One region of the Pseudomonas sp. NUPR-001 genome, then DNA from elsewhere that is predicted to be linked to it. Evidence: riboswitches for the same ligand, from Rfam matches in the RefSeq annotation. Region 1 holds a riboswitch; each other region holds the start of a gene.
What was found. A riboswitch is a leader RNA that binds a small molecule or an ion and turns the genes downstream of it on or off. The one in region 1 is predicted to bind cobalamin.
Positions count from the first base shown of each region.

Region 1 (2,257 bases):
CACCTCAGGCTGTGGCGCGCCAATCACATGCGGCACCACCAGCAGCACAACCCCCAGTGCCTTGAACAGCCAGTGCCGGGCAAACACGATCAACGCCAGCCCCACTGCAGTTGCAGCGGCGGTACCCACCCACCAGGCCTGGCGCAGGGCCAGGTCAGCGGCGGCGGTTCCCGGCAGCTCCGCTGGCAGGCCCAGGGTCGGCGCCAGGCAGAACACGGCAAAGCCGCCCAGGCCCCAGAGTGCACCGCTGATCACGCTTTTCGGTGCGCGCAGGGTGTACAGCGCGGCAAGGATCAGGGCAAAGCCCACTGCAACCACCAGATTGCCGCCGGTGGTCGACAGCACACGCTGCCAGCCGTCTTCCGGCGCCCAGGCTTCACTGTCGTGGTGGTGATCGGCAGCCACGCGCGGGGCATGCTCATGCGCCTCAACGGCGGGCGCGGCGCTTTCATAGGTTTCCGCCTTGAGAATCAGCGGCGTCACCCACAAACTTTGCAGCAGGGTCAGCAGCAGGGCGGCCAACAGTCCGGTAAACCCGGCGGTACGGGCAATACGCTTGATCATTGCTGGCTACTCAGTGGCAGGGGAAAGCGGCGCTGTGGCGGGTATCGTGGGCGGCGTTGTGTACCGCTTCGATGCGCGAGAAACCGGCGAAGTAGACCAGGCACAGGCCCAGGATCGAGGCGCAGACCGCAGCCGTCAGGCGTTGGGCCAGGGTGGTGCTGACGGAAATGTTGTCTGTGTTGCTGCCGGTGCTGCTGATGATCGACATGGCGCTTCCCTCTGAAGTGTCAGCGGGTGGATAGAGCGCATGAAACCCCTGCGGGCCGGGCACGCAGAGGTTCGAACAGCGCCCGCCCACCGCGGGTTTGTTATGTTCTGTGGTGCTTGTGTGCACACTGTTGCGGGCCGGTCTCCGGGCTCGCGAGGGGGTGGCGTTGGCCTCCCGGCAAGCATCACCTTCCCATGCAACTGCACAGTGGATCTGACGCTTCGCTCGCTTACCGTTGCGGGGGCAGCACCGGACTGACATGGCTTGAACAACAAGCACATGGGCACCGGTTTCCCGTTTCACCCTGTGAAGGGCACCCGTAACAAGGTGTGTAGGAGAGCATGGGGGCTGGTTCCGCGTCAATTGACGATTAATACAGCACTGCCAGTGCATAGGTGCCCAGCGCATAGGCCCCCAGTGCGATGAGAAAGGTATAGTAGGACGGCAGACGGGTCAGGCTCAGCAACCAGGCCAGGACCACCGGCCCGAACCACACCGCACTCAATACCTGTTGGCTGGCCAACGGATACAACGCGCCCGCCAGCAAGCTGACCAGCATCGCCACGGAGGTGTACTTGCCCAGTCGCTCGATAAACGCCTGCGCGCCACCGGAAAGCCGCTGCACGTCCACCAGCAGTGGCAGCAGGCGGCAGACTACCGAGACCAGTGCGCAGATCAGCACATAACGCCAGAAGGTATCAGTCTCGGTCATAGGCATAACTCGTCAGTACGGTGACGCTGAGCACCAGCAGCAAACTGATCTGCCCCAGCCACAGCAGGCTTGCCACCGTGGCTAGCGCGGCGAGCCATTGGGCGTGAAAAATGTGGCGCTCACGTGCCATCTGGCCGAGCGAAGCGCTGATGAAGATCGCAATCACCACACTGACATGTTCCATCAGCGCTTCGGCGGCCAGGCCGGCGAAGCAATAGCCCGCTACCGTCCCGAGCAGGGCGGCGGCGTACAGCACGAAGCACACGGTGTTGGCGTAGGGGCGACTGATCGGCTGCTGCTGTTTGCGGATGCACATCAGGGTGAAGGCGGCATTGGCCATCACCGCTAACGCCGGGACAAACGCTTTTACCGGACCTTCAAGGCTGGGCTTCAGACTCAGGGTGAACACCAGAAAGCGCAGATTGATGCTCAGCGCCGCCAGTACAACAGCGGCGCTGTTCAACAGATGTGCCGGTGTCTCCAACAAGGTCAGTTGCAGCGGCGAGGCCATGACCAGACCGCTGAACACCACCAGCGCCGACAGGTCCAGACCGCTGCGCCGTCCGAGCATGCCGATCAGGCTGAAGGTCAGCAGCAGCGAGAACACGAACGGCAGGGCATCAGCGATGGCGCAGGCGATTTCGCGGCGTGGTGCTGCCACAGCGCGGCTGACGTCAACCGGCATGACGGCTGGTACACAGTTCATGCACGCCGGCCTTATAGGCCAGCGCCTTCTCCAGATAGTATTCGGTGGAGAAGCGTGGAATGAACTC
Region 1 covers NZ_CP197353.1:3,073,992-3,076,248, reverse strand. The annotation lists gene ACP6KB_RS13855 (CbtA family protein) at 1-564, opposite strand, end outside; gene ACP6KB_RS13850 (CbtB domain-containing protein) at 575-772, opposite strand; cobalamin riboswitch at 891-1,108, opposite strand; gene ACP6KB_RS13845 (hypothetical protein) at 1,143-1,484, opposite strand; gene ACP6KB_RS13840 (AzlC family ABC transporter permease) at 1,471-2,190, opposite strand; gene ACP6KB_RS13835 (sugar phosphate isomerase/epimerase family protein) at 2,159-2,257, opposite strand, start outside.

Region 2 (2,257 bases), 1.6 Mb from region 1:
GCAGCTCTTCCGGGCTGGCATGCTGCCCGGCTTTCCACGGGCTGGCGAACAGCGCAGCCACTTTGAGCTGACTGGGGGCGGCCACCTGGCGGGCAGCGAACACGGTTTCCTGCAGGGCGTTGCTCAAGTCAAGGCGGCCGATACGCGGCCAGCGCTGGCTGCCTTGCAGGTAGGCGGCCTCTTCACGATTGGCGATGTACAGGTCGCAATGTCCTTCGCGGTCGCCTTCGTCGCGCTGCTTTTTACTCGGGTGGTGTTGCAAGGTCACGAGCTCAGCTTGCCAGGCGGCAGCGCAAAGCACACTGAGGTTGGTTTGAGCGCCGTGCCAGTAAGGCGCTTCGCTGTCGCCCAGGGTCTGGTTGAGTCGGTCAATGCATTCAACCCAGCGCTCCAGCGCCGGGCGCAGGAATTCCAGGCGCGGGTTGTTGATGATCAGACCTTGCATGCCGTTCTCTCCTTTATCGTTGTAATTGAGTGCAGCCAGATCATGGCTATTTGATATCACTGATATCAGGGTGACACAAGCCGACAAACACGCCATTGATCCAGGCCAGTGCAGCACCTTTCATTGACGCTCCGGGTGCAACCCTCTAACCTTCGCGACTTGTTTCAGGTGCTCTGTGGGCTGCGGTCTGGCAGGGTGAAACAGGGAAGCCGGTGGCTGCGCTAATGCGTGCGAGTCCGGCGCTGCCCCCGCAACGGTAGGTGAGTCAAGGTCGCGCATGGCCACTGGGTAATGAACCCCGGGAAGGCGCACGACCCTGGGTGTTCAAGGCCCCGCTCACAAGCCCGGAGACCGGCCTGTTACAGCCAACGGCATCACGGAGGGTGATGCGCGTATCCTTCGGCCCATGCCGCAGCCTTGCGCGTTTCTCCGTCTGCCTTATCCATTCATCTATTACTGTCTTTTTTGCCGCGAACGCTGTACGGCCCTGTGCCGACAAGCTCGCTGCGAACTGACGGATAGTGCTATGCGGAGACTGCGATGACTGAATCCAATGAGCGTGACGAACGCCACCTGGCGCGTATGCAGCGCAAGAAGGCGGTGATCGACGAGCGTATTGCCAATGCGCCGAACGAGTGCGGTTTGCTGCTGGTGCTCAGCGGCAATGGCAAAGGTAAAAGCAGCTCCGCTTTCGGCATGCTGGCCCGGGCCATGGGCCACGGTATGCAGTGTGGCGTGGTGCAGTTCATCAAGGGCCGCAACAGCACTGGCGAAGAACTGTTCTTCCGGCGCTTTCCAGAGCAGGTGCGTTACCACGTGATGGGCGAGGGATTCACCTGGGAAACCCAGGACCGCCAACGCGATATTGCCGCCGCTGAAGCTGCCTGGGCGGTGTCGCGTCAACTGCTGCAAGACCCGGCCATTACCTTTGTGGTGCTGGATGAACTGAACATCGCCCTCAAACACGGCTACCTCGACCTGGAGCAGGTGCTCAGCGACCTGCAGGCGCGCCCGCCGATGCAGCACGTGATTGTCACCGGGCGTGGCGCCAAAGACGAAATGATCGAACTGGCCGACACCGTCACCGAGATGGGCATGATCAAGCACGCCTTTCAGGCAGGCATCCGCGCCCAGAAAGGCGTTGAGCTATGAGTGACACGCGCCACTGCCCGGCGGTGCTGATCGCCGCCCCGGCCTCTGGTCAGGGCAAGACCACCGTGACCGCCGCTCTGGCGCGGTTGCACCGCAATCTCGGGCGCAAGGTGCGGGTGTTCAAGTGCGGCCCGGACTTTCTGGACCCGATGATCCTAGAACGGGCCAGCGGCGCCCCGGTGTACCAGCTGGACCTGTGGATGGTCGGTGAGCAGGAAAGCCGTCGGCTGCTCTGGGAGGCAGCAGGTGAGGCCGATCTGATTCTGATCGAAGGGGTCATGGGTTTGTTCGACGGCACGCCATCGAGCGCTGACCTGGCCCGGCATTTTGCCGTGCCTGTGCTTGCGGTGATTGACGGGACCGCCATGGCCCAGACCTTCGGTGCACTGGCCCTGGGCCTGGCGCGCTACCAGCCGGACTTGCCGTTTGCAGGCGTGCTGGCCAACCGTGTCGGTACCTTGCGTCATGCGCAGTTGCTTGAAGGCAGCCTGACCGAAGGGCTGCGTTGGTACGGTGGCCTGTCGCGGGAAACCGGGATCGAGCTGCCAAGCCGCCACCTGGGCCTGGTGCAGGCCAGTGAACTCAACGATCTGGATGTGCGCCTGGACGCCGCCGCTGCGGCGCTGGCAGCCAGTTGCGAGTCGTCGTTGCCGCCGGCTG
Region 2 covers NZ_CP197353.1:1,481,198-1,483,454, forward strand. The annotation lists gene ACP6KB_RS06860 (hypothetical protein) at 1-445, opposite strand, end outside; cobalamin riboswitch at 595-819, shown strand; gene cobO (cob(I)yrinic acid a,c-diamide adenosyltransferase) at 986-1,597, shown strand; gene ACP6KB_RS06870 (cobyrinate a,c-diamide synthase) at 1,594-2,257, shown strand, end outside.
Region 2: it holds a riboswitch for cobalamin, as region 1 does, so the genes downstream of both, cobO (cob(I)yrinic acid a,c-diamide adenosyltransferase) here and ACP6KB_RS13850 (CbtB domain-containing protein) in region 1, are expected to answer to the same signal.

Region 3 (2,257 bases), 760 kb from region 1:
TGCCGGCATGCACAAACAGTTGCATGCCGGCATTAACGCTTTCAGACTTGCGGTTCACCCTGCCAGGAACCGCCATGATTCACATCCGCCCCATGACCGCCGCCGACTTCGAACGTTTCTGGCCCACCTTCCAGGCCATTGTCGCGGCCCGCGAAACCTATGCCTTCGACCCAGCCATGAGCCAGGAACAGGCGCGTCAGCTGTGGCTGGAATCACCGCTGCATACGCTGGTGGCCGAAGAGGATGACCAGCTCCTGGGCTCGTACTTTCTCAAGGCCAATGCCGCAGGCCCCGGCAGCCATGTGAGCAATTGCGGCTACATGGTCAGCGAGGCTGCGCGCGGCCGCGGTGTGGCTCGCTTGATGTGCGAGCACTCGCAGCGTCTGGCGCGTGAGCAGGGTTTTCTCGCCATGCAGTTCAACTCGGTGGTCGCCAGTAACGAGGTGGCGGTGGGCTTGTGGCAAAAGCTCGGTTTCGACGTGGTCGGGCGCCTGCCGCGCGCCTACCGGCATGCGCGTCTGGGCCTGGTGGATTGCCTGATCATGTACAAGTGGCTGGAACAACCGCAGCAGCCGATGCTGATCGGGCGCAAGAACATCGAGGCGGTGGTGTCGCGCAAACGCGGCCGCTGATTATTCCGGTAGGAGCGGGCTTGCCCCGCGATTGCGGTGTCAGGTAGATCGCTATCGCGGGGCAAGCCCGCTCCCACAGACTTAAGCGCAACTCATTGACTGCAAAGGCTTTCAATGTTCAGATGCGCGCCAGTTTCAGGTGTCCTGCGCCGCCGTGCGCAGGGTGAAACGGGAAGCCGGTGCATCACTCAAAGTGACTAGTCCGGCGCTGCCCCCGCAACGGTAAGCGAGCGAAGCCTTCGATACACCACTGTGCTCCGGCATGGGAAGGTGAAGGCCTTCATGACCCTCGCAAGCCCGGAGACCGGCCTGAAGCTTTGTTTGGCAACCCCGCGGTGGGCGGGCGCAGGCCGGTTTGCGGGCGCCTGCGCGCGCAATTCCTTCATGCGTTGTTCCCTCCGGGATTCATTCCTTCCAAAGATTGTGGAACGACATGTCCCGTAACTCCAAGCTTCACACCCTGGCGGCCAATGCCCTGGCCCCCTGCCTGGCATTCTCCTTGCCGACCTTCGCCGCAGAAACCGGCACCCTGGCCCTGCCATCGACGGCCATTACCAGCACCAGCGACAACCAAGCGATCAGCCTGGCCACGCCATTGCCGGCCGGCTCGCGCCTGAACCTCAGCGCCATGGACACCCCGGCCAGCACCAGCAGTATCAGCGCCGAACAGATCGAAGGGCGCAACAACCAGACCGTGCAAGACGCCGTCAGCCGCTCGCCGGGCATCACCTCGGTGGCAACGCCAGGCAACGGCAACACCGCGTTCTCGGCCCGTGGATTTCAAGGCCACGGTTCGGTGATGACCTTGTTCGACGGCTCGCGCATGTACACCGGTGCTGGTACCCAGACCTTTCCGGTCGATCCCTGGATGGTCGAACGAATCGACATCATCCGCGGCCCGGCGTCGGTGCTCTACGGTGAAGGCGCCACCGGTGCAGTGATCAACGTGATCCCGAAAAAACCGTTTCTGGGCGAGATCCACAACCACCTGCGCCTCGGCTACGGTTCCTACGACCGCCAACAACTGGGCCTGGACAGTGGTGGTTCGTTGAGTGAACGCCTGAGCTACCGCCTTACCCTCAACCAACAGGCGAGCAACGGCTGGGTGGATCGCGGCGATTCGAAGAACCTGGCGATGAGCGCCGCCCTGCGCTTCGACGCCAGCGACAGCCTCAGCTTTACCCTCGCCCACGAGCGTGGCGACGCCGAGCCGATGAACTACTTCGGCACCCCGCTGATCGACGGCCACTACCGCGACAGCCTGCGCAAGAAGAACTACAACGTACAGAACGACGTGCAGCGCTACCACGATGAGTGGACTCGCCTGAACAGCGACTGGACCCTGAGTGACTCGATCAGCGCCAGCAACCAGCTGTACTACCTGAAAAGCCGCCGACACTGGCGCAACGCCGAGGACTACACCTGGGACAGCAGCCTGGGGCAACTGCAACGTGGCAGCTACCTGGAGATCAAGCACGACCAGGAACAAATCGGCGACCGCCAGAGCTTTACCTTCGACCACAACCTGTTAGGCCTGAACAGCAAAACCGTGGTGGGCGCCGAGTACAACCGTATTCGTTTCGGCATCAACAGCAACTCGCCGTACAACGACATCGGCGGTGATT
Region 3 covers NZ_CP197353.1:2,310,115-2,312,371, reverse strand. The annotation lists gene ACP6KB_RS10595 (GNAT family N-acetyltransferase) at 75-632, shown strand; cobalamin riboswitch at 753-959, shown strand; gene ACP6KB_RS10590 (TonB-dependent receptor) at 1,066-2,257, shown strand, end outside.
Region 3: it holds a riboswitch for cobalamin, as region 1 does, so the genes downstream of both, ACP6KB_RS10590 (TonB-dependent receptor) here and ACP6KB_RS13850 (CbtB domain-containing protein) in region 1, are expected to answer to the same signal.